Regions from separate parts of the Streptomyces sp. iso_384 genome, predicted to be linked through region 4. Evidence: riboswitches for the same ligand, from Rfam matches in the RefSeq annotation. Region 4 holds a riboswitch; each other region holds the start of a gene.
The links. A riboswitch is a leader RNA that binds a small molecule or an ion and turns the genes downstream of it on or off. The one in region 4 is predicted to bind cyclic di-AMP.

Region 1 (5,499 bases), 2.4 Mb from region 4:
CGGAGACCCTCGGCGACTGGTCGGGCAACGCCGGCCAGGCCCGACCGGTGCCGCCCATCACCGCGGACGACACCGGCCGTGTGGTCATCGTGGACCGCCCCGGCGCGGTCCAGACCCAGCTGCTGATCGGCCGCATCGGCGCCGACCGGCACGAGCGCGTGTGGCCGGCGCAGGTCCTCGGCACGTACTGCCTGGGCGGCACCCTCACCTCCCGGCTGGACCGGGTGCTGCGCGAGGAGAAGGGCTACACCTACGGCGTACGCGCCTTCGCCCAGGTGCTGCGCTCCAGCGGCCCCGACTCGGGCGGCGCGGCGATGCTCGCGATCAGCGGTTCGGTGGACACGGAGTCCACCGGACCGGCGCTGGAGGACCTCTGGAAGGTTCTGCGGACGCTGGCCGCCGAGGGGCTGACCGACGCCGAGCGTGAGACGGCCGTGCAGAACCTGGTGGGCGTCGCCCCGCTGAAGTTCGAGACCGCCGCCTCGGTCGCCGGCACGCTGGCCGACCAGGTCGAGCAGCACCTCCCCGACGACTACCAGGCCGACCTCTACGCCCGGCTCGCCGAGACGGGCACCGTGGAGGCGACCGCCGCCGTGGTCAACGCCTTCCCGGTGGACCGCCTCGTCACGGTCCTCGTGGGTGACGCCGCGCGGATCGAGGAGCCTGTCAAGGCACTCGGCATCGGCGAGGTGTCCGTCGTCACCGGCTGACGGCATCCGTGGCACACCGCCGCGAAGAGGACCCCGACGAACGGAAAGTTCACCGGGGTCCTCCATTTTTGACCGATTGGCGAGCTTCGCTCCCTTTTGTTGGAGAGGTTGCCTGTCTGCCCTGTGGGATGCGCGACAAATCCCCCTGTCCGTTTGGTGATGGGAAGTCGCCCCGCCTAGCGTCGGCCCGGCTGTCCGTCACCCGTATGCCGCATCCGCGGCGCCGGGCAGTCATCGCCGAGTCCCCGTCAGGCGCGAGCCTGGGGAGCCGGGGACCCACACGCAGTCCCTGGGGTGAATCGGAGGCCCGTGCCGTGAACCGGCGCGGGGATCCGTAGGAGACCTTCCTGCTCCTAACCCGTCAGCTAACCCGGTAGGCGAGAAGGAAGGAAAGGATCAGCCTCTCCATGGCGTTCACCCGTGCCACCGGGAAGCACCGTGCCCCGAGCCGCCTGACGCGCCGCAGCGCCCAGGCCGCCGGCATCGCGGCCCTGGCCACCACCGGAGTCATCGGCTCGCTGTCCTCCCCGGCGCTCGCCGCGGACGCCGAGGCCGCCAAGGTCGCCGACACCGGCCTCACCCAGGCCATCGCCCTCGACGCCACCCTCGCCGACCAGATCGACGCCCAGGCCCAGGCCCAGAAGCAGCAGGCCGAAGTGGTCGCCAGGGCGAAGGCGAAGGCCGCCGCCGAGGCTCGTGAGAAGGCCGCCAAGGCCAAGGCCAAGGCGAAGGCGGAGGCCGAGCGCAAGGCCGAGGCCCGCGCCAAGGAGATCCGCGAGGAGAAGGCCCGTGCCGCCCGCGCCGCCGAGCGCGCCCGGCTGAACGCCTTCCACCTCCCGGTCGCCGGCTCCCACGTCACCACCGGCTACAAGACCGGCGGTTCGCTCTGGTCCTCCGGCAGCCACTCCGGCGTGGACTTCATGGCCGCCTCCGGCAGCTCCGTCGTCGCGGTCGGCGCCGGTACGGTCGTCGAGGCCGGCTGGGGCGGCGCGTACGGCAACAACATCGTGCTCCGGATGTCGGACGGCACGTACACCCAGCACGGCCACCTCTCCTCGATCGGCGTCTCCGTCGGCCAGAGCGTCTCCTCCGGCCAGCAGATCGGGCTCTCCGGCTCCACCGGCAACTCCACCGGCCCGCACCTGCACTTCGAGGCCCGCACCACCCCCGACTACGGCTCCGACATGGACCCCGTCGGCTACCTGCGCTCGCACGGTCTGAACGTCTGACCCGCCTCCGCACGCCTCCGCCCGAAGGCCCCGGCACCCGCCGGGGCCTTCGGCAATTCCAGCCTGAAGATTTCCATGGATTCCGGCCTGCCATCGGAAATTCCGGCAGATTGCAATAGAGTCACGGAACAGACGTCGGGCGGCCGCGTTTCGCGGGGATCAAGGCGGAGGTTCGGACATGCGCATTCCCGCGCATTCGGTATGCACGGCAATCCGTGACGACATCGTCTCCGGTGTCTACGAGCGCGGCAGCCGCCTCACCGAGGAGCTGCTGGCCCGCCGCTACGGGGTCTCCCGCGTCCCCGTCCGCGAGGCCCTGCGCACCCTGGAGTCCGAGGGCTTCGTGGTCACCCGCAGACACGCCGGCGCCTGTGTCGCCGAACCCACCGCGCAGGAGGCGGCCGACCTCCTGGAGCTGCGGATGCTCCTGGAGCCGCTGGGCGCGGCACGCGCCGCCCAGCGCCGCACGGAGGCCCATCTGAAGGTGCTCCGGGGTCTGGTCAGGCTGGGTCAGGAGCGGGCCCGCCGGGGCGAGGGCGAGGATCTGCGCTCGCTGGGCGGGTGGTTCCACGAGACCCTCGCCCAGGCGTCGAGCAGCCCCGGCCTCATCGCGCTGCTCACCCAGCTCCGGCACAAGATCGCCTGGATGTACGCGGTCGAGCAGCCGGCCCGTCCGGTCGACGCCTGGGCCGAGCGCGGCGCGATAGTGGACGCCGTGGCGCGCGGCGACGCGGAGCGGGCGAGGGCGCTGACCGCCCAGCACGCGGAACGCGCCACCGGCGTCCACCGGCTCCGCCGCCCGGATCTCGCGGGGCGTCGCACCGCCGCCGTTCCGCCGGTGAGAAGTTCGCAACACGGCGTAAACACTGCGGGCGTCCGGCATTAACAGAAGAGCCGTATACAAAGAGAGGCAATTCCGGTGCGCCATTCAGGCTGCCCGCATTATCGAGGTGCGGCTCTTTCCTGAATCTTTCCCGAAAGCGAAAGAGCCGTGATCCCTTCACGGGATCACGGCTCTTTCGCCGGTCGCATCCGGGCGGACCCGGAGTCGCATGGGTCAGACGGTCTCCGGAAGCTCTTCCAGGCCCTCGGCGACGAGCTTCGCCAGCCGGTCCAGAGCGGCCTCGGCGTCGTCCGCGTCGGACGCGAGCACGATCTCCTCGCCGCCCTGCGCGCCCAGACCGAGCACGGCCAGCATGGAGGCGGCGTTCACCGGGTTGCCGTCGGCCTTGGCGATCGTCACCGGGACGCCGGAGGCCGTGGCGGCACGGACGAAGATGGAAGCGGGGCGGGCGTGCAGGCCCTCGGCCCAACCGACGTTTACGCGGCGCTCAGCCATGGTTCTGCCCTTCACATATCAACGGTTGTCTAGACCAGTCTCTCATGCAGTGCGTGGTGCTGTGCCCGGCCTCCTGTCCGGCCGTAGGCTTTGGCCATGGAGCCCACGCCGGAGCAGAGTCCGCATCACGCGTACCCCGACCACTGGGAAGCGGATGTGGTGCTCCGCGACGGGGGCACCGCGCGCATCAGGCCGATCACCACGGACGACGCCGAGCGACTGGTCAGCTTCTACGAGCAGGTGTCCGACGAGTCGAAGTACTACCGCTTCTTCGCCCCGTATCCCCGCCTATCCGACCGGGACGTGCACCGCTTCACCCATCACGACTACGTCGACCGGGTGGGACTGGCGGTCACGATCGGCGGCGAGTTCATCGGGACCGTTCGCTACGACCGCATCGACGACCGGGGCCGCCCCGCCTCCGCGCCCGCCGACGAGGCCGAGGTCGCCTTCCTCGTCCAGGACGCCCACCAGGGCCGCGGAGTCGCCTCGGCGCTGCTCGAACACATCGCCACGGTCGCCCGCGAGCGCGGCATCCGGCGCTTCGCCGCCGAGGTGCTCCCCGCCAACAACAAAATGATCAAGGTGTTCCGGGACGCCGGGTACACCCAGCGCCGCAGCTTCGAGGACGGCTCCGTCCACCTCACCCTCGACCTCGAACCCACCGAGAAGTCCCTCGCCGTCCAGCGCGGCCGCGAACAGCGCGCCGAGGCCCGCTCGGTGCAGCGCCTCCTCGCCCCCGACTCCGTCGTGGTCATCGGCGCCGGGCGCACCCCCGGCGGAGTGGGCCGCACGGTCCTGCGCAACCTCCTCGCCGCCGGCTACACCGGCCGCACCTACGCCGTGAACCGCGCCTTCGACGAGGGCCTGGCCACCCTCGACGGCGTTCCGGCCCACCGCTCGCTCGGCGAGATCGACGAGCAGGTCGACCTCGCCGTGATCGCCGTCCCCGCCCACCGGGTGCCCGAAGCCGTCGCCGACTGCGGGGAGCACGGCGTCCAGGGCCTGGTCGTCCTCTCCGCCGGTTACGCCGAGCGGGGCGCCGACGGCCGCGAGCTCCAGCGCGAACTGGTCCGCCAGGCCCGCTCGTACGGCATGCGGATCATCGGCCCGAACGCCTTCGGCATCATCAACACCGCCGAGTCCGTCCGGCTGAACGCCTCGCTCGCCCCCGAGTCGCCCGCCCGCGGCCGGATCGGTCTGTTCACCCAGTCCGGCGCGATCGGCATCGCGCTGCTCTCCGGCCTCCACCGGCGCGGCGCGGGCCTGTCCTCCTTCATCTCGGCCGGCAACCGGGCCGACGTCTCCGGCAACGACTTCCTCCAGTACTCCTTCGAGGACCCGGACACCGACGTCGCCCTGCTCTACCTCGAATCGCTCGGCAACCCGCGCAAGTTCACCCGCCTCGCCCGCCGCACCGCCGCCGTGAAGCCCGTCGTGGTGGTGAAGGGCGCCCGGCACAGCGGCTCCACCCCGCCCGGCCACGCGGTCCCGGTCAGCCGCATCCCCGACGCCACGGTCTCCGCGCTGATGCGCCAGGCCGGCGTCATCCGGGTCGACACCGTGACCGAGATGGTCGACGCCGGGCTCCTGCTGGCGGGCCAGCCGCTCCCGGTCGGCCCCCGGGTCGCCATCCTCGGCAACTCCGAGTCCCTCGGCCTGCTGACGTACGACGCCTGCCTGGCCGAGGGGCTGCGCCCGCGCCCGCCGATCGACCTCACCACGGCCGCCTCCCCGCAGGACTTCCGGGACGCCCTGGCCGAGGCGCTGGCGGACGGCACCTGCGACGCCGTGATCGTCACCGCCATCCCGTGGGTGGGGGAGAACGGCGAGGCCGAGACCGGCGACGGCCAGGTGCTGGCCGAGGCCCTGACCAAGGCGGTGGCCGGGGGCTCCGCCAAGCCGGTGGCCGTCGTCCACGTCGAGATCGGCGGCCTCGCCGAGGCACTGGCCGCCGCGAGCAGCACGGCCGCCCCACGCCCCCGTACGGTGACCCCCGCCGCCCGGACGCGAGCGGCCGCCACGGCCACGACGGCCGGCACGCCCGCAGCACAGGAGGCCACCACCGCCCCGGCCGCGCCCGCCACCCCCGAAGCGACCACCGCCCCGGAAGCCGCCACCAGCCAGGAAGCCGCCCCCCGCCCCGGCCGCATCCCCGCCTACCCCGCCGCCGAACGCGCCGTACGGGCCCTCGCCGAGGCCGTGAAATACGCCCAGTGGC
Region 2 (5,499 bases), 1.5 Mb from region 4:
CCTCCTGCGACTACGACTGTCCTTACTGCCCGTTCGCCAAGCGGCGGGACAGTCGCGCGCAGCTCACGGCGGACCGTGAGGCGCTGGAGCGGTTCACCGGCTGGGCGGCGGCACAGACGGGCGACCGGCTGTCCGTGCTGTTCACCCCGTGGGGCGAAGGGCTGGTGCGTTCCTGGTACCGGAGGGCGCTGACCGAGCTGTCGCGGCTGCCGCACATCGAGCGGGTGGCGATCCAGACGAACCTGAGCGGCCGCACCGACTGGCTGGCGGACACCGATCCCGAGCGGATCGCGCTCTGGTGCACGTATCACCCGGGGCAGACCCCGTACGACCGGTTTCTGGGTAAATGCCGGGATCTGTCGGCGAAGGCAATCCGCTACAGCGTGGGCGTGGTGGGGTTCGACGAGCATCTGGAGGAGGCGCGGCGGCTGCGGGCGGCGCTGCCCGATGAGGTCTACCTCTGGGTGAACGCCGCCGAGGGCCGTGCGTACACCGACGAGGAGGCGGCACGCTGGACGGAGCTGGATCCGCTGTTCCCCTACAGCCGTGATCCGCACCGTTCGGCGGGGCTGCCCTGCCGGACGGGTGAGTCGGTGATCTCGGTGGACGGCGACGGCACGGTGCGGCGCTGTCACTTCGTCAAGGCGGAGCTGGGCAACCTCTACGACGGCAGCTACCGCCGGGCGCTCGGCCCCCGGGCCTGTCCGCTCTCCGTGTGCGACTGCCACATCGGCTATGTGCATCTGGAGTCGCTGCCGCTGTACGACGTGTTCGCCGGTGGCGTCCTGGAGCGGATACCGGCGGGGCGCCCGCCGGGCGGAGGCGCGCCGCCGGACGGGCTCGTGGTGCCGAACCCGTCCCGGCGCGCGCTGCCCCTGCTGGAGCCCTGAGCGATCCGGCCGCTACAGCGGCAGCAGGTCGGGGCGCTTCGCCTCGACGTGGTCGCCGGAGGACTCGCCGCGCAGCCGTCGCCCGATCCACGGCACCAGGTATTCGCGGGCCCACTGGATGTTGTCGCGCCGCTCGTCGAAGGGGCTGCGCTGGGCCTGCGGCGGCCAGGGCTGGTCGGGGTCGGCGGGCACGTCGTGGCCGAGCACCTGGGCGGCGCGCAGGGCGACGCGGGTGTGACCCTCGGGCGAGAGGTGCAGCCGGTCGGCGTCCCACGCGCGCCGGTCCTGGACCGAGCGCAGCGACCACAGGTCCAGCACGGGGCACTGGTAGCGGTCGGCGATGGCCCGCAGATGGACGTTGTACGTGGCGATCTTGCCGCGCATGTGGCGCAGCACCGGAACGCCCCGGGTGTCGAAGCCGGTGGTGACCATGACCGTGCCGACGGCGTTGCTCAGGTCGGCGACCGCCCGCTCGAAGCGCTCGGCGAGGTCGTCGGGGTCGGTGCCGGGCCGGATGATGTCGTTGCCGCCCGCGCAGAAGCTGACCAGGTCGGGGGCCAGTTCCTTGGCACGGGGGATCTGCTCCTCGACGATCTGGTCGAGGAGACGTCCTCGTACGGCGAGATTGGCGTAGCGGAAGTCCCCGTGCGAGGAGTCCTCGGGGCCGGCCTCCGTGTCGGGGGCCGGGAGCCGGTCGGCGAGGAGGACCGCGAAACGGTCCGCCCAGCCGAGATAGGTCCCGTCGGGGCCGGGGTCGCCGACGCCCTCGGTGAAACTGTCGCCGATCGCCGCGTACGACCCGATGATGTGCTGCTGGTTGTTTCTCGAATCGTCTGCCACAAGGACTTATCCTGCATCGTCCGATGTGACCTACGCGACCGTAATACGGGGTTGACGGGTGGTGAGATAGACCACCCGGTCAGGTTTTGGTAAAGCCGGAATAAAGAGAGGGGCGGTGCGCCGCCGCGCACCGCCCCTCGGTTACTTCTGTCCGCGTCCGGTCAGACGGAGACGCCGTGCTGACGCAGGTACGCGATCGGGTCGACGTCCGAGCCGTAGCTCGGGCCGGTGCGGACCTCGAAGTGCAGGTGCGGGCCGGTGGAGTTGCCGGTGGAGCCGGAGAGGCCGATCTGCTGGCCGCCGGTGACGGTCTGGCCGACGGAGACGTTCAGCGAGGACTGGTGGGCGTACTGCGAGTACATGCCGTCCTCGTGCTGGATGACGACCTCGTTGCCGTACGAGCCGCTGTTGCCGGCCGAGACCACGGTGCCCGGTCCGATGGCGAGGACGGGGGTGCCGGAGGCGGCCTGGAAGTCCGAGCCGGTGTGGTAGCCGCTGGACCAGCTGGCGCCGGAAGCGCGGTACTGGGTGGTGACGTTGGCGTTGGCCAGCGGGGCGGACCAGCCGGAGCCGGTGGCCTCGGAGGAGCCGGTCCGCGCGGAGTTGTCGGAGCCCTCGGAGTCGTCGGCGGAGATGGTGTCGCCCTTCGGGGCTTCCTTCGGCGCGGCCTTCGGGGCCGGAGCGGCCTTCTTCGGGGCAGCCTTGGGAGCGGCGGACTTCTCGGCCGGGGCGGAGCCCTTGGCGCCGAGGGTCAGCTTCATGCCCGGGTGGATCAGGCTGGGGTTGTCGCCGACGGTGGAGCGGTTGTCCTGGTACAGCTTCTCCCACCCGCCCTTGAGCCGGTGCTCGGCCGCGATCTTCGACAGGTAGTCGCCGGAGACGACGGAGTACGTCTTCGGGGCGGCCTTCGACGCGGCGGGGGCGGCCGACGGGGCGGTGTGCGCGGCGGCGACCGAGGCGGCGGCGGGCTTCGCGGCGGGAGCGGCCTGGTCGGCGGCGCTCGCGACGGTGGCGCCGATGAGCGGGAGGGCGAGTGCGGCGCCGCCGGTCCCTGCGACGAGGACGCCGCGGGAGATCGGGCCGGACTTCGGACGACGGTGCTTACCCTTTGCGGGCATGGGGAATTTCCTCTCCGGCGCCTGCGAGGTGAGCTGTCGGGTTCGGGCTGGAGATGCCCGGTCGCGTTGCGGCGACTTCACCCCGAGCCGGTCCGGATCGCTCCGGATCGGCGGCTTACCTGGTTCCCCCGCTCCTGCCACACGTGAGTGGGTGGGTGCGAATTCCGGGCGGCGGCAGGATTAGGCGGTCCGTCCGGATTGCGGCGACCGTAAACCGGTCAGGACGAGCGGAACAAGCCATCGGTTGCGCGCCGGAATCATCGATTCGCTATCGCCCCGGTTTTCCCGTCACACTCCGTGGATTACGGATCTTGGATTTCCGTACGGGCAACGGGAATACCCCCGGGCGCCCTCGCCACGGTCCGTCACGGATATGATCCCGCTCACCTCCGGAATCTCATCTCCCCCATTAGCGGGGCATGTTCTGCGAAATGCACCAATACGGACACGCTGCCGAGGGTGCTCCTGACGCCGGGTCAGTCCGGCCTCGACGGCACCCCGCGACGGGGTGGCGACCGTGATGATTTTCTGTCGAATCGATGTCGTATCGTCACGGGAGCGCCCTCGCCGGCGAGCCGCGCCGACGCCAGAGATCCCAGGAGCCACCGTGACGCAGCAGGTGCCGCAGGTCCCGCCGACAGAGACCGTGCTGACCGGAGTCCGCAACTTCCGCGATGTGGGCGGGCTCCCCACCACGGACGGGCGGCGCACCGCCTTCGGACGGCTCTACCGCAGCGGCCACCTGGCACACGCCACCGCTGAGGACGCGGCCTTCCTCGGCGGGCTCGGACTGCACACGGTCTTCGACTTCCGGCACTCCGCCGACCACCGCCTCGACGGTTACGACATCGAGCTGCCCGGTGTCCGCAATGTCAGCATTCCACTCTCCGACCCGGCCGACGGCGCGGAGTTCTGGCGGCTGGTGAGCGACGGGAACATCGAGCAGCTGCGCTCGGTCCTCGCGGACGGCAAGGGCGTCGACCGCATGATCCGGATGTACCGCGCGACGATCGAGGACCGCACCGCCGAGCACAGCCGGGTGCTGCACGCGCTGGCCGAGGACAGCGTTCCGGCCCTGATGCACTGCGCGGCGGGCAAGGACCGGGCCGGCCTCTCCATCGCGGTCGCGCTGCTGGCGGTCGGCGTGGAGGTGGAGGCGATCGAGGAGGACTACCTCAAGTCCAACGACCTCCACCGCCGCTACAACGTGAAGCGCTCCGACGCCTCCGAGGCCGGTATGTCGCCCGAGGTGCTGGAGCTTCTGGACCCGCTCTTCGGGGCGCGGCCGGCCTACCTCGCGGAGGCCTTCGCGACCATCGAGGAGAACTGGGGCACGACCGACCGCTACCTCACCGAGGGGCTGAAGATCTCCTCCGGGACCCGGGAGCGGCTGCGCGAGCGCCTGCTCGACCAGGACTGACCCGGCCGGCGGCGGGCCGTCACTTGCTCCCGGCCACCACGAAGAGCAGGTAGAGGAAGGCCGCGATGACATGGCCCGCCACCAGATAGGCGAAGAGCCGGATGATGACGCCGCGCGGCATCCGCTTCTCCTGCGGGTCCTCGTCCTTGCGGCGTCCGGGACCCAGCGGGTCGTAGTGTTCGGAATCGGACATGACGGTCCTCTCTGTCGGCCTCACGGCCGGTGGAGCGAAGGATGGAGCCGGCGGGGACGGCCGGTCAGCGCGCGTGGAGGGCGTTGCCGAGGCAGAGCTCGGCGGCGGGACTCTGCAGCAGGGTGTGGACGAAGAGCAGCTCCGCGCCGCCGCGGTCGACGGCCGCGATCCGGTGCGGGGTGAGCGAGTCGAAGTGGGCGCTGTCGCCGGGTTCGAGGTCGTGCACGGTGTCGCCGAGCCCGACCCGCAGCCGCCCTTCCATGACGTACAGCCACTCCTCGCCGGGATGGACCCGGACCAGGTCGCCCTGGGCCCCGTACGGAACGCGCACCCGCAGGGCCTGCATCGCGCGGCCGGAGCCGCCCGCCTGCCGGTACATCCAGCCGTCCGCCTCCGCCCCCTCGAAGCCGCCGCCGCGAACGATCGCGTCCCGTTCGGGCGGCTGCTCGCCGAGGAGCTCGGAGACCGTCGTACCGTAGATACGGGCCAGCCCCAGCAGCATCGGCAGCGAGGGCTGTCGGCGGCCGGTCTCCAGCCGGGAGAGATGGGCCGGGGAGAGCCCGGCCCGCCGGGCGGCGGTCTCCAGGGTGAGACCACGGCTTCGGCGCAGGTCACGCAGTCGGGGTGCGACGCCGGGGAGCTCGTCCGGCACCCCTTCGTCCGGAGGGTTCATGCCTCCATTGGGCCAGGGTATTTCCTCCGGGGCAAATATCTTGCCCCGGAGGCAAAGCGGCACCCGTCAGCGGTTGGCCACGGCCTGCTTGACCAGGGTGCGGCCGAAGTCCCACATCAGTCCGCCGCCGCTGTGCGCGTCGTCCATGACGGACGTGAACGCCGCCACGAAGCGGTCCACCTCCGCGTCCCCGATCACCAGCGGCGGAATCAGCTTGATCACTTCCAGGTGGTCGCCGGAGACCTGGGTGAGGATCCGGTGCTTCTGGAGCAGTGGCACCACGACCATCTGGGCGAAGAGCCCCTTGCGGGCCGCCTGGAGCATGGTCCAGCGGCTGCGGAGCTTCAGCGACGACGGCCGGCCGA
Region 3 (5,499 bases), 3.0 Mb from region 4:
CCGGCTGCAGCGCATCCTGCTGCTGCGGGAGCTCGGGCTCTCGCTGCCCGCCATCAAGGACGTGCTGGAGGGGCAGCGGGACACGGCCGTGGCGCTGCGGGCGCATCTGCGCCTGCTCGAACAGGAGCAGGAGCGCATCGGGCGGCAGATCGCCTCGGTGCGGACCACTCTCCACAAGACCCAGGAGGGGATGGAACTCATGGCCGATGAAGTGTTCGACGGCTTCGACCACACCGCTCACGAGCAGGAGGTGACCGAGCGCTGGGGCCGGGACGCGTACGAGGAGGGCGACCGCTGGTGGCGTTCGCTCGGGGACGGGGAGAAGAAGGCGTTCCAGGACGAGCACGAGGCCATCGCCCGCGACTGGGGGCGGGCCAGGGAGGCCGGGCTCGCCGCCGACGGGGCCGAGGCGCAGGACATCGCCCGGCGGCACTGCGCCTGGCTGTCCTCGGCCAAGGAGCCCAGCCGTGCGTACGTGATCGGGCTCGGTGAGATGTATGTCGCCGATCCGCGCTTCGGAAAGAACTACGATCGCTACGGGGACGGCACCGCCGCCTTCGTACGGGACGCACTGACGGTCTACGCGGAACACCGGCTCTCCGACTGACCCCGGAAAGGCCGGGACTCCGTTCGCTTCCCCCTATTCGGCCGATGCGGAGTCGCCGCTCGGCGCGGCTCCGGGAAGCCTGGACGGGGCGCGGTACCGTCCGCAGCCGTGGGTGGACCGGGCAGGAGTGCACAGGTGGGGATGGCCGAGAGACGGCGTGGCGGCACGGCGGGGAGCATCGACGCCGTGGGCCGTGCGGTGTTCGGATCCCCGGGAGGCGATGTGACGCCGGGCGGCCGGGGATCCCGGCGGTTCGTCCGGATGCTGCCCGCCCTGCTGATCGTCGGCGGGCTGCTCTTCGACTCGCTGGCCCCGCCCAACTTCACCGCCGTCCCGCTGTTCGTCGCGGCCCCGCTGATCGCCGCACCGTTCTTCTCGCTCTCCAGGACCATCCGCACGGGCATCGCCGCGGTCGTCTCCGTCATCGCGATGCGGCTCTCCGACGGGACGTCCACCCAGGTCGTCCCGGTCATCGAGACGATCACCGTGCTCACCGCCTCGGCGCTGGCCCTCGTCATCAACGCCGTCGTGCGGCGCGGCAACGAGCAGCTGGCCTCGGCCCGGGTGATCGCGGAGACCGCCATGCGTGCTGTGCTGCCGACGCCGGCCGAGCGGATCGGCGGGCTCCAGGTGGCCGCGCGGTACGAGGCGGCGCAGGCGGACGAATTCGTCGGCGGCGACCTGTTCGCCGTCGCGGACACCCCGTACGGCGTACGCCTGGTGGTCGGCGACGTGCGCGGCAAGGGGCTCGGCGCCGTCGAGGCGGTGGCGGTGATCATCGGGTCGTTCCGGGAGGCCGCCGAGCAGGAGCGCTCGCTGGAGGGCGTGGCGCAGCGGCTGGAGCGGGCGCTGGCCCGGGAGGGGACGCGGCGGTACGGGCTGGACGTCATGGAGGGGTTCATCACCGCCGTACTGGCCGAGATCCCGCCCGGTTCGGCCTCGCTGCGCATCGTCAACCGCGGCCACCCGGAGCCGATCCTGCTGCACGCGGACGGCGCCCTGGAGGTGCTGGCGCCCTCGGTCCCCGCGCTGCCGCTGGGGATGGACCTGGGGGTGTGGCCGGACCGGGCCGACGAGTGGGAGATGCCCGCCGGGGCGACGCTCCTCGCGTTCACGGACGGGCTGTCGGAGGCCCGGGACGCGAACGGGGTCTTCTACGATCCGGCGGCCCGGCTGCGCGGCCGGATCTTCCCGGGCCCCGAGGAGCTGCTGTCGGCGCTGACCGACGACGTACGGCTGCACACCGGAGGGCGGACCACGGACGACATGGCGCTGCTTGCGGTCGGCCGGCCGGCGGAGGGGCAGCCGGTGCGCCGGACGACGGTGAAGATCGTGGGCCGGGGCGATGACACGGTGCGTAACTGAAGGGCACCGCTCCGCATAACATTTGACACACCATCAGAAAAAGGGGTGTGGCTGATCCGTGGTCAAGTCGCCCGATTCCGCCCGCTTGTGACCCGTACATCCCTACCGTGCCCCTTAATGATCAACAGGAACAGCTTGGAATCGGGCCCGGGTGTCTATTAACGTTCGATAACGCAGCGCGGTCGTCCCAGCCGTCGTCAGAGACGGCACCGCGCGCGAGCGCCGAATTCCGCAAGGGAACCGGGGAACCACCTACATGGGGTGAATCGGACGCCTGCGTCTCGTGAGAGACGGAGGGGCCCGTAGGAGACCTTCCTGCTCCGAACCCGTCAGCTAACCCGGTAGGCGAGAAGGAAGGAAAGGAGTGCGCCCACGTGGCGTCCAACAAGCCTGCCCCTGAGGCCCCGTCACCTTTCAGTGCCGACACCTTCGGTGACGCGGAGCGGTCCTGGGAGGAGTGGAATCCCACCGAGGAGTCCATCCGGCCCGTGCGCGGCAGGCACCGCGTAGCCAAGCAGCGTGGTCTGGCCCGTAGCTCCACCGTCCTCGGGGTCGGCGTCATAGCGGCCGTCGGTGCGGGTGGCATGGCCACCGCGCAGGACAAGGCCCCGGTCTCCATCTCCCTTCCCGATTCCATCGCGGACAACCTCCCCGACGCCAAGTCCCTTCCCGGCGTCGGGTCCTTCATGTCGGACGCCGCCGAGCCCGCCCCGGTCGCCGCGGCCGCGCCGCTCACCACCGCCGGCCTCACCACCGCCGAGGCCGAGGAGGGCACCACCGACGCGGGCGAGGCCCTGCGCGCCCGGATCCTCCAGCAGGCCGAGCAGCAGCAGGCCAGCGCCGACGCCGAGGCCAAGGCCGCCGCCGAGAAGGCCGCGGCCGAGAAGGCGGCGCAGGAGGCCAAGAAGCAGCAGGACCAGGCCGAGGCCGAGGCCGCCGCGAAGAAGAAGGCCGCGGAGGAAGCGGCCGCGAAGAAGAAGGAGGCCGAGCGTCTCGCGAAGCTCGCCGCCAGCTTCTCCCTCCCCACCTCCTCGTACACGATCACCTCGACCTACGGTCAGTCCGGGGCCCTGTGGTCCTCGGGCCAGCACACCGGTCTGGACTTCGCCGGGTCGGCCGGTACGCCGATCAAGGCCGTGCACGGCGGCACGATCACGTCGGCCGGCTGGGCCGGTTCGTACGGCTACCGCACGGTGCTCCAGCTCGATGACGGCACGGAGATCTGGTACGCGCACCAGTCCTCGATCGACGTCTCGGTCGGCCAGAAGGTCACCACCGGCGAGACCATCGGCCGCATGGGCGCCACCGGCAATGTGACCGGTGTGCACCTCCACATGGAGGTCCGCACGGCGGGCGGTTCGGCGATGGACCCGATGGCCTGGCTGAACAGCAAGGGCCTCTCGGTCTGAGATCCCGGCCTTTCGGTCCCTGTCCCCGGCCTTCCGGCTGACGTACGTCCCCCGTCGCCACCCTCCCCGAAACTCCGGCAGCCCTGACGCACACCCCCCGACGTCAGGGCTGCCGGTCTGTCCGGGGGCAGCCGGCCCGGTCGGGTCCGCGCGGCGGTGGAGTACGACCCCGTGGTGCGCCATCCGGTGGAACGCCACCGTGGAACACCATCCGGTGGAATACCTCCGCCGCCCCGGCCCGTTGAACCCTCACATGACTTCCGCGCGCACTCTCGGCACCTCCGACCTCCAGGTCTTCCCCCTCGCCCTCGGCGGCAACGTCTTCGGCTGGACGGCGGACGAGAAGCAGTCCTTCGCCGTCCTGGACGCGTACGTCGCGGCCGGCGGCAACTTCATCGACACCGCCGACGCCTACTCCGCCTGGGTCGAGGGGAACCGGGGCGGCGAGTCGGAGACCGTCATCGGCAAGTGGCTCGCCTCCCGCTCCAACCGGTCCGACGTCGTCGTCGCCACCAAGGCCGGCGCCCACCCCGACTTCCGGGGCCTGTCCGCCGGCGCCGTCAAGGGCGCGGCCGAGGCCTCGCTGCGCCGGCTCGGCACCGACCACATCGACCTCTACTACACGCACTTCGACGACGAGACCGTCCCGGTCGAGGAGATCATCACCGCCCTCGACCAGCTGGTGAAGGACGGCAAGGTGCGCCACATCGCCGCCTCCAACATCAGCCCCGAGCGGCTGCGGGCCTCCCTCGACTTCTCCGAGCGCGAGGGCCTCGCCCGGTACGTCGCGCTCCAGCCGCACTACAACCTGGTCTCCCGCGACACCTACGAGGGCGAGCTCCAGGACACCGCGGCCGCCGCCGGCCTCGCCGCCGTCCCGTACTACGCGCTCGCCTCCGGCTTCCTCACCGGCAAGTACCGCCCCGGTACGACCGTGGAGAGCGCCCGGTCCGCGAAGGCGGGCGGCCACCTGGAGTCGGCGCAGGGCCGCAGGGTGCTGGCCGCCCTCGACCAGGTCGCCGGGGAACGGAACGCCGAGGTCGCGACGGTCGCCCTCGCCTGGCTCGCCGCACAGCCGACCGTCGTCGCCCCGATCGCCTCCGCCCGTACGGTCGAACAGCTCCCCGCCCTCGTCGCGGTCGCCGACCTGCGGCTGACGGACCGGGAGGTCGCGCTGCTCACGGAGGCGTCGGCCTGACGGAACCGCTACTGCGACGGGCGTCGGTGGGTGGTGGGCGGTGCGCTGTCGTACGGCTGGGGGGCCTGGCCGCTGTATCCGTATCCGTAACCCGGTCCCTGCCCGTACCCGTTTCCGTACGGCGTCGGCGGGCGGCGGTAGTGGTGGGCGGCCGGGCGGTGTGTGAGGCGGGCCGCGTGGGTGAGGGCCGGGGCGGCTATGTCACGGCGCTGCCAGAGGTGGTGCAGCAGCTCCCGCTCGCGGGCGCCGAAGTCCGGGCCCACCGCGCCGTGGCGGGCCCGGCGGCGCAGGCCGGCCAGGGAGGCCGCGAACGACTCGTACTCCGCGACCGCGCGGGCCGCCGCCCGGCCCCGGGTCCGGTCCTGCTGCCAGTGGCGGGCCAGATCGCGGGCCATGCCCCGGGCCCGCATGGAGGAGAGCGCCGACGGTTCGGCGGGGGTGAGCCAGCCGGCCGCCGCGTACGCGGGCAGCTCGGCCGCCAGGGTGCGCAGCTCGCGCTGGCGTGACCAGATCGCCAGCCAGGTCACCAGGCCGAACGCCGGGACCATGACGATGCCGTACACCGCGTAGAAGCCGTACGGGCCGAAGGCCGACGAGCCGTTCCACAGGGCGTGCAGCCCCATCGCCAGCAGCAGGCCCAGCACCGGCAGGGCGATCCGGCGAACCCGGTGGCGGCGGGCGCTGACGGCCGCGAAGCCGAAGCCGAGGCCGGTGAGGACCGTGAACAGGGGGTGCGCGAACGGCGACATCACGATCCGTACGAAGAACGTCCCCGCCGTCACCGAGGCGAACCCGGAGCTGCCCAGCTGCTGGTCCTCGCCGAAGGCGTTGCCCAGATAGAGGATGTTCTCGGTGAACGCGAAACCCGTCGCGGTGAACCCGGCGACGACGATCCCGTCCACCACCCCGCCGAACTCCCG
Region 4 (5,499 bases):
GCCCCGCCGCCCGCTACGTACTGCCCGAGCGCACCGCGACCGGGACCCGGACGCTGGACCCGTACTCCAAGCTGCTGTCCGAGCGGATCGTCTTCCTCGGGACCCCGATCGACGACACGGCGGCGGGCGACCTCATCGCCCAGCTCATGTATCTGGAGCACGCCGATCCGGACCGGCCCCTGTCGCTCTACGTCAACTCCCCCGGCGGCTCGTTCCAGGCGATGGCGGCGGTCTACGACACGATGCGGTTCCTGACCTGTGAGGTGGAGACCTTCTACCTGGGGCAGGCGGGCTCCTACGCGGCGGCCCTGCTGGCGGCCGGGGCGAAGGGGCGGCGACATGCGCTGCCCGGCGCGCGGGTAGTCATTCAGCAGCCCGCACTGGAGGAGCCGATGCGGGGCCAGCCGTCCGACCTGGAGATCCACGCGCGCGAACTGGTGCGCACCCGCGAGATGTTCGCGGCCATGCTGGTCCGGCACACGGAGCAGACCGCGGAGCGCATCACCGCCGACATCGAGCGCGACACCATCCTCGACGCGAAGGCCGCCCTCGCCTACGGGCTGGTCGACCACGTCGTGGAGAACCGCTGACACTCCCGACCGGCGTACGACGCGAGGTGAACCGCCGATGGAACCACCCGAGTTCCCGCCCCTGCCCGCACTGACGCGGGCCGAGGGCGAGTTCGTCGACTGCTATCTGGCCGTGCTCGACCAGGTGGGCCGGATCAATCCGGCGCACGGCGGTGACACCTACAGCGCGCTGCGGGCCGCCCAGGCCCTGGCCTCCCGGGCGGCGGCCCTGCGCGCCGCCCTGGCCGTGATGCACGAGCGCGGCGAGTCGCGGATCCACGCCGCCACCCTGGCGCGGGCCCTGCGCGTCCTGGACGGGGAGCGCAGGGCGGGCCGGGTCGCGATGCCGCCGCCGGTGGACCGACCTCGGTGAACCGACCCGCCCGGCGCACCGGGAGCGCCTTACGGGAGCGGACCGGTCGACCCGCCGCACAACACGCCCGGTCGCGCGATCAATTTTCCTCGCTCGTTCGGCGTAGGCGATCACCCGCGCGAGCGACGGTCCAACTTGCGGTCGGCGCACGACCCGTACTCGAAATGTTCCGTTTCGTCGCTGGTGCGAGGGTGTGCGCCCGGCTCGCGGGCGAGCGCGAATCCGACCTGTCCACCTGAATGGATCAGTGGTGAGGAGACTCACAAACCACCGTTTCAGCTCGGAAATCCGGCACCGGGTGCGTCAAGATCCCTGGGACGACAAGCCCCCGCCACCGCGGCGGGGCGGTCCGGGCGGACGCCGAGTCCTGCCGCCGCCCGGATGACTGGTCGACAGAAGTGGATCGGCAGGAGTGGAGGACCCGAGCACAACGGGCCGACCGGGAGACCGGGAAGCCCTCGGGGTGAAGCCGCGTGGAGCGGCCGGGCAACTTCGCCAGCCCGAACCCGACAGGTCATCCTTCACAGGCGGCTGACGAAGGGTTGCGCATGTCTGCGCAGGTTCATGTCCCGTCCCTGTTCGCCCGGGTCGGCACGGCCTCGGTACTCACTCTGGCCGTGACGTCCACGATGCTGGCGCCCGGCCTGGTGAGCGACGCCGAGGCCGCCACCCACTCGACGAAGGCCCTGAAGGTCGCCGCGTCGAAGAAGGGGGCTCCCTACAAGTACGGAGCATCCGGCCCCAGTCGCTTCGACTGCTCGGGGCTGACGCTGTATTCGTTCAAGAAGGCCGGGAAGAAGCTCCCCCGTACCGCACAGCAGCAGTACAACAAGACCCGCCATATCCCCAAGTCGCAGCGCAAACGCGGCGACCTCGTCTTCTTCCATTCGGGGCGCAGCGTCTACCACGTGGGCATCTACGCCGGGGCCGGGAAGATCTGGCACTCCCCCAAATCGGGGGACGTGGTGCGACTGGCGAAAATCTGGTCCAAGAGCGTCTGGTACGGACGGGTCCGCTGACCCACCGACCGGACGCTCTTTCCGTGCGGGCGCTCCTCCTCGCGGAAACGGCGTCCGGTCTCAGCGCAACAGCGGGCCGGTGACCAGCGCGAGTCCCAGACCGGTGAGCGCCACACCGCTGCCGCCCTCGATGGCGCGGGCGGTACGCGGGCGGCGCAGCCACCGGCCCAGCCGGTCCACGAGCAGGGCGACGGCCGGGAACCAGATCAGCGCCAGCACCACCACGAGGGCCGCGAGCAGCAGGGTCCTGGGCAGCGGCGGCTGACCGTGGGGCACGAACTGCGGCAGCAGGCTGAGGAAGAGGACCGGGGCCTTCGGGTTGAGCGCGTTGGTCAGGAACCCCTGGCGCAGGGCGCGCCCGAACTCCCGGGGCACGGGCCGCCCCGGCGCGCCCTCGGGCGCAGCGTCGCCGCTCGCCGGGCGGCGACGCCGGATCGCGTACAGCGCGCTGATCCCGAGGTAGAGCACGTACGCGCCGCCGAGCAGCTGGACGGTGCGGAAGAGCACCGGCATCGTCACGAGCACCGCGGCGAGTCCGGCGACCGCGAGCGCGGTGTGCACCAGCAGACCTCCGGCGACGCCGAGCGCGGTGGCCAGGCCGGCGGTGCGCGAGGCCAGGGCGTTGCGTACGACGACGGTGAAGTCGGCGCCGGGCAGCGCGACCATACCGGCGGCGACCCCCGTGAAGGCGATCAGTTGTGCGTCCATGAGGTCCACCTTGGACCTGCGGAGCCTTTAGCGTGTACTTGCAATCTTCTGGGTCTGCCTAAAGGAACGCTTTCATGTACGACCCGACACGGCTCGCGGCACTCGTGGCGGTGGCGGAGGCCGGTTCGATCACCCGCGCCGCCGCCCGCCTGGGCTACACCGCGCCCGCGCTCTCCCAGCAGCTCGCCAAGCTGGAGCGGGAGGCCGGGGCGGCTCTGCTGGTGCGCCACCATCGCGGGGCGCGGCTGACGGCGGCGGGCGAGCTGCTGGCGGGCCGGGCCCGGCGGGTCCTGGACGAACTGGACCAGGCGCGGCACGAGCTGGCGCAGCTGGCCGGGCTCTCGGGCGGCAGACTGCGGGTGGGCACGTTCACGACGGCCGGGATCCATCTGCTGCCGCCGGTCCTGAGCGCGTTCCGGCGGGCTCATCCGGAGGTCGAGCTGGCCGTCGCCGACTACGAGCCGCCCGGCGGGATCGCCGCGGTGGTCGCGGGCGAGGTGGACCTCGCCCTGACGCACGCCTACGAACCGGCGACGACGGGTCCCGTGCCGGTGGGCGTTCTCGTCGAACCCCTGCTGGTCGAGGAGCTGGTGCTGGTCACCTCGGTGGGCCACCGGCTCGCCGAGGGCACCGGACGGCTGCCGGTCACCGAACTGGCCGGCCGGCCGCTGATCAGCAGCGCGCCCGCCCATCCGCCGCGGCGCGGCGTCGAGAACGCGCTCGCCGAGGCCGGGGCGACGCCCGCGGTGGTCTGCGAGTCGCCCGGGTACGCGCTGGTGTGCGCGCTGGTCAGCGCGGGGCTCGGGGTGGCGGTGGTGCCGGAGATGGTCGCCTCGATGGCGGCGGCCCCGCTGTCGGTCCGGCGGCTGGAGCCGCCCTCGTTCCGCCGGACCATCTCGGTTGTGCACCGGGGCGAGCGGTCGACCGCCGCGGCCGCGACGCTGCTCGCGCTGCTGCGCAGCGGATTCGGCCGGGGAAGCACGGCCCCGGCGGGGAACCGGCCCCCGCAGGGCTGATCAGCCCGGGGCTGCCCCCGCCACCGGCTCTCTGCGGGGGCGGCCCCGGGCTGATCCGGGGTCAGCCCTGGACCGGGACGGCCCACGGAAGAGCGATCCAGACCGTCTTGCCGCCCTCGGCGGTCGGGGTGACCTGGAGCCGTCCGCCGCGCTCCTTGGCCAGCGCCCGGATGATCACCATGCCCCGGCCGTTGTCCTGCCGTACGGCGGCGGGCAGTCGCTGGGGCCAGCGGGGGTGACTGTCCGTGACGCCGACGTACAGCTCCTCGTCGCGTTCGAGGCGCAGATGCACGGTGAAGGTGGGCGACTGGCCGAACGTGTGCTGGACGGCGTTGGTCGCCAGCTCCGAGATGATCAGCCGGATGGTGTCGGCGAACTCGGTGTCGTCGGGCAGGCCCCATTCGGCCAGGGTCCTGGCGACATATCTACGGGCCGAGGAGACCGAGGCCGGATCGCTCGGCAGAGTGACGGTTGCTTCCTGATGGTCTGCCATGGCGACGCCGTCCCTTTCCCGCCCCGGCCGACCGGCGGTCGGCCAGGATTGTGCTTCGCGCCAGACTGCCATTGATGCAGCTCCCTGTAACGGCGTTCGGCCAAGATATGCATATATCTGTCGCTCGAAGCGGTGAATTCGGGACCCGCACGGCGTGGACGGACGGCACACTGGCCCCTCTGCGGGCCGCTCCGACGACGGACCGGCCCTCCCCGACAGCTGAGAAGGAGACCGGCATGCTGCACGGCCCCGTCGTCCGGCGGCGCAAGCTCGGTGAGGAGCTGCGGAGCCTGCGCCACGCCTCCGGGCTGACCAGCCGGGACGCGGCGCGGCTGCTCGGCTGGCACCAGTCGAAGGTGAGCCGTATCGAAACGGGCGCGAGCGGGGTGACGCCTGCCGATGTGTCGCGGCTGCTGGACGTCTACGCGGTGCGCGACGCCCAGTTGCGCTCGCTGCTCGAAGTCCTCGCGGGCTCGGCCGGCGGCGGAGGTTCGGGGTGGTGGCACGCCTACCGGGGGCTGATCCCACCGCAGTACCGCGACTTCATCAGCCTGGAGTCGCAGGCCAGTACGGTCCGCACGTTGGAGACCTCGGTGGTGCCGGGACTGCTCCAGACCGCCGGGTACGCCCGGGCCGTGACCCGCGCCTCCCTGGACGGGTTACCGGACGGCCGGCTCGACTCCCTGGTCGAGGTCCGGCTGACCCGCCAGCGGGTGCTGCGCGCGAGCCCGCCGCTGCGTTTCACCGCCGTGCTGGACGAGGCGGTGCTCCATCGCGAGGTGGGCGGTCCCGAGGTGATGCGGGATCAGTTGCATCATCTGATCCAGGTGTCCCAACTGCCGCATGTGCAGCTCCAGTTACTGCCGTTCTCGGTCGGCGGTTACATCGGGCTCACCGGTCCTTTCGTTATCTTCTCTTTTCCGAACATTTCTGATCTGGACGTGGTCGTTCTTGACCACTTGACGAGTAGTCTCTATCTGGAGCGGAGAGAAGACCTGGAGGCGTACAGCTCGGCCTTCCGCACCTTGCAGGCTCACGCGTTGTCGCCCGAGCGCTCGCAGGACCTCATCACCGAGATCAGACGCAGCTTCAGACGCAGCTAAGGGGGCCGCCGCCATGTCGGACCGACTCGCACCGCCCGTCGCACCGCCGCCGTCGTCCGTGAATCCGTCCACCGCACAGTGGCGGCGCAGCAGCCGCTCGACCGGGATGAACAACTGCGTGGAGACCGCACGGCTCGGCGGCGCGCTCCTCGCCGTACGGGACTCGAAGGACGTGGACCGGCCGCCGCTGCGTTTCTCGGCGGCGGCCTGGACCACGT

Region 1: another riboswitch for cyclic di-AMP. It lies ahead of AC0VY3_RS25165 (M23 family metallopeptidase); the one in region 4 lies ahead of AC0VY3_RS14285 (C40 family peptidase).
Region 2: another riboswitch for cyclic di-AMP. It lies ahead of AC0VY3_RS21135 (M23 family metallopeptidase); the one in region 4 lies ahead of AC0VY3_RS14285 (C40 family peptidase).
Region 3: another riboswitch for cyclic di-AMP. It lies ahead of AC0VY3_RS01110 (M23 family metallopeptidase); the one in region 4 lies ahead of AC0VY3_RS14285 (C40 family peptidase).

Annotation. Positions count from the first base shown of each region.
Region 1 covers NZ_JBWBTT010000001.1:5,608,926-5,614,424, reverse strand. The annotation lists gene AC0VY3_RS25170 (M16 family metallopeptidase) at 1-710, shown strand, start outside; cyclic di-AMP (ydaO/yuaA leader) riboswitch at 936-1,104, shown strand; gene AC0VY3_RS25165 (M23 family metallopeptidase) at 1,118-1,939, shown strand; gene AC0VY3_RS25160 (GntR family transcriptional regulator) at 2,118-2,825, shown strand; gene AC0VY3_RS25155 (HPr family phosphocarrier protein) at 2,997-3,278, opposite strand; gene AC0VY3_RS25150 (bifunctional acetate--CoA ligase family protein/GNAT family N-acetyltransferase) at 3,375-5,499, shown strand, end outside.
Region 2 covers NZ_JBWBTT010000001.1:4,711,577-4,717,075, forward strand. The annotation lists gene AC0VY3_RS21125 (STM4011 family radical SAM protein) at 1-890, shown strand, start outside; gene AC0VY3_RS21130 (SGNH/GDSL hydrolase family protein) at 903-1,730, opposite strand; gene AC0VY3_RS21135 (M23 family metallopeptidase) at 1,892-2,848, opposite strand; cyclic di-AMP (ydaO/yuaA leader) riboswitch at 2,852-3,012, opposite strand; gene AC0VY3_RS21140 (tyrosine-protein phosphatase) at 3,456-4,268, shown strand; gene AC0VY3_RS21145 (DUF6126 family protein) at 4,288-4,461, opposite strand; gene AC0VY3_RS21150 (helix-turn-helix domain-containing protein) at 4,526-5,134, opposite strand; gene AC0VY3_RS21155 (aspartate aminotransferase family protein) at 5,201-5,499, opposite strand, start outside.
Region 3 covers NZ_JBWBTT010000001.1:250,005-255,503, forward strand. The annotation lists gene AC0VY3_RS01100 (MerR family transcriptional regulator) at 1-607, shown strand, start outside; gene AC0VY3_RS01105 (PP2C family protein-serine/threonine phosphatase) at 749-1,972, shown strand; cyclic di-AMP (ydaO/yuaA leader) riboswitch at 2,183-2,335, shown strand; gene AC0VY3_RS01110 (M23 family metallopeptidase) at 2,347-3,381, shown strand; gene AC0VY3_RS01115 (aldo/keto reductase) at 3,635-4,579, shown strand; gene AC0VY3_RS01120 (PrsW family intramembrane metalloprotease) at 4,588-5,499, opposite strand, start outside.
Region 4 covers NZ_JBWBTT010000001.1:3,204,848-3,210,346, reverse strand. The annotation lists gene AC0VY3_RS14295 (ATP-dependent Clp protease proteolytic subunit) at 1-590, shown strand, start outside; gene AC0VY3_RS14290 (hypothetical protein) at 628-942, shown strand; cyclic di-AMP (ydaO/yuaA leader) riboswitch at 1,323-1,487, shown strand; gene AC0VY3_RS14285 (C40 family peptidase) at 1,491-1,961, shown strand; gene AC0VY3_RS14280 (LysE family translocator) at 2,022-2,669, opposite strand; gene AC0VY3_RS14275 (LysR family transcriptional regulator) at 2,744-3,685, shown strand; gene AC0VY3_RS14270 (ATP-binding protein) at 3,747-4,178, opposite strand; gene AC0VY3_RS14265 (helix-turn-helix domain-containing protein) at 4,415-5,281, shown strand; gene AC0VY3_RS14260 (DUF397 domain-containing protein) at 5,295-5,499, shown strand, end outside.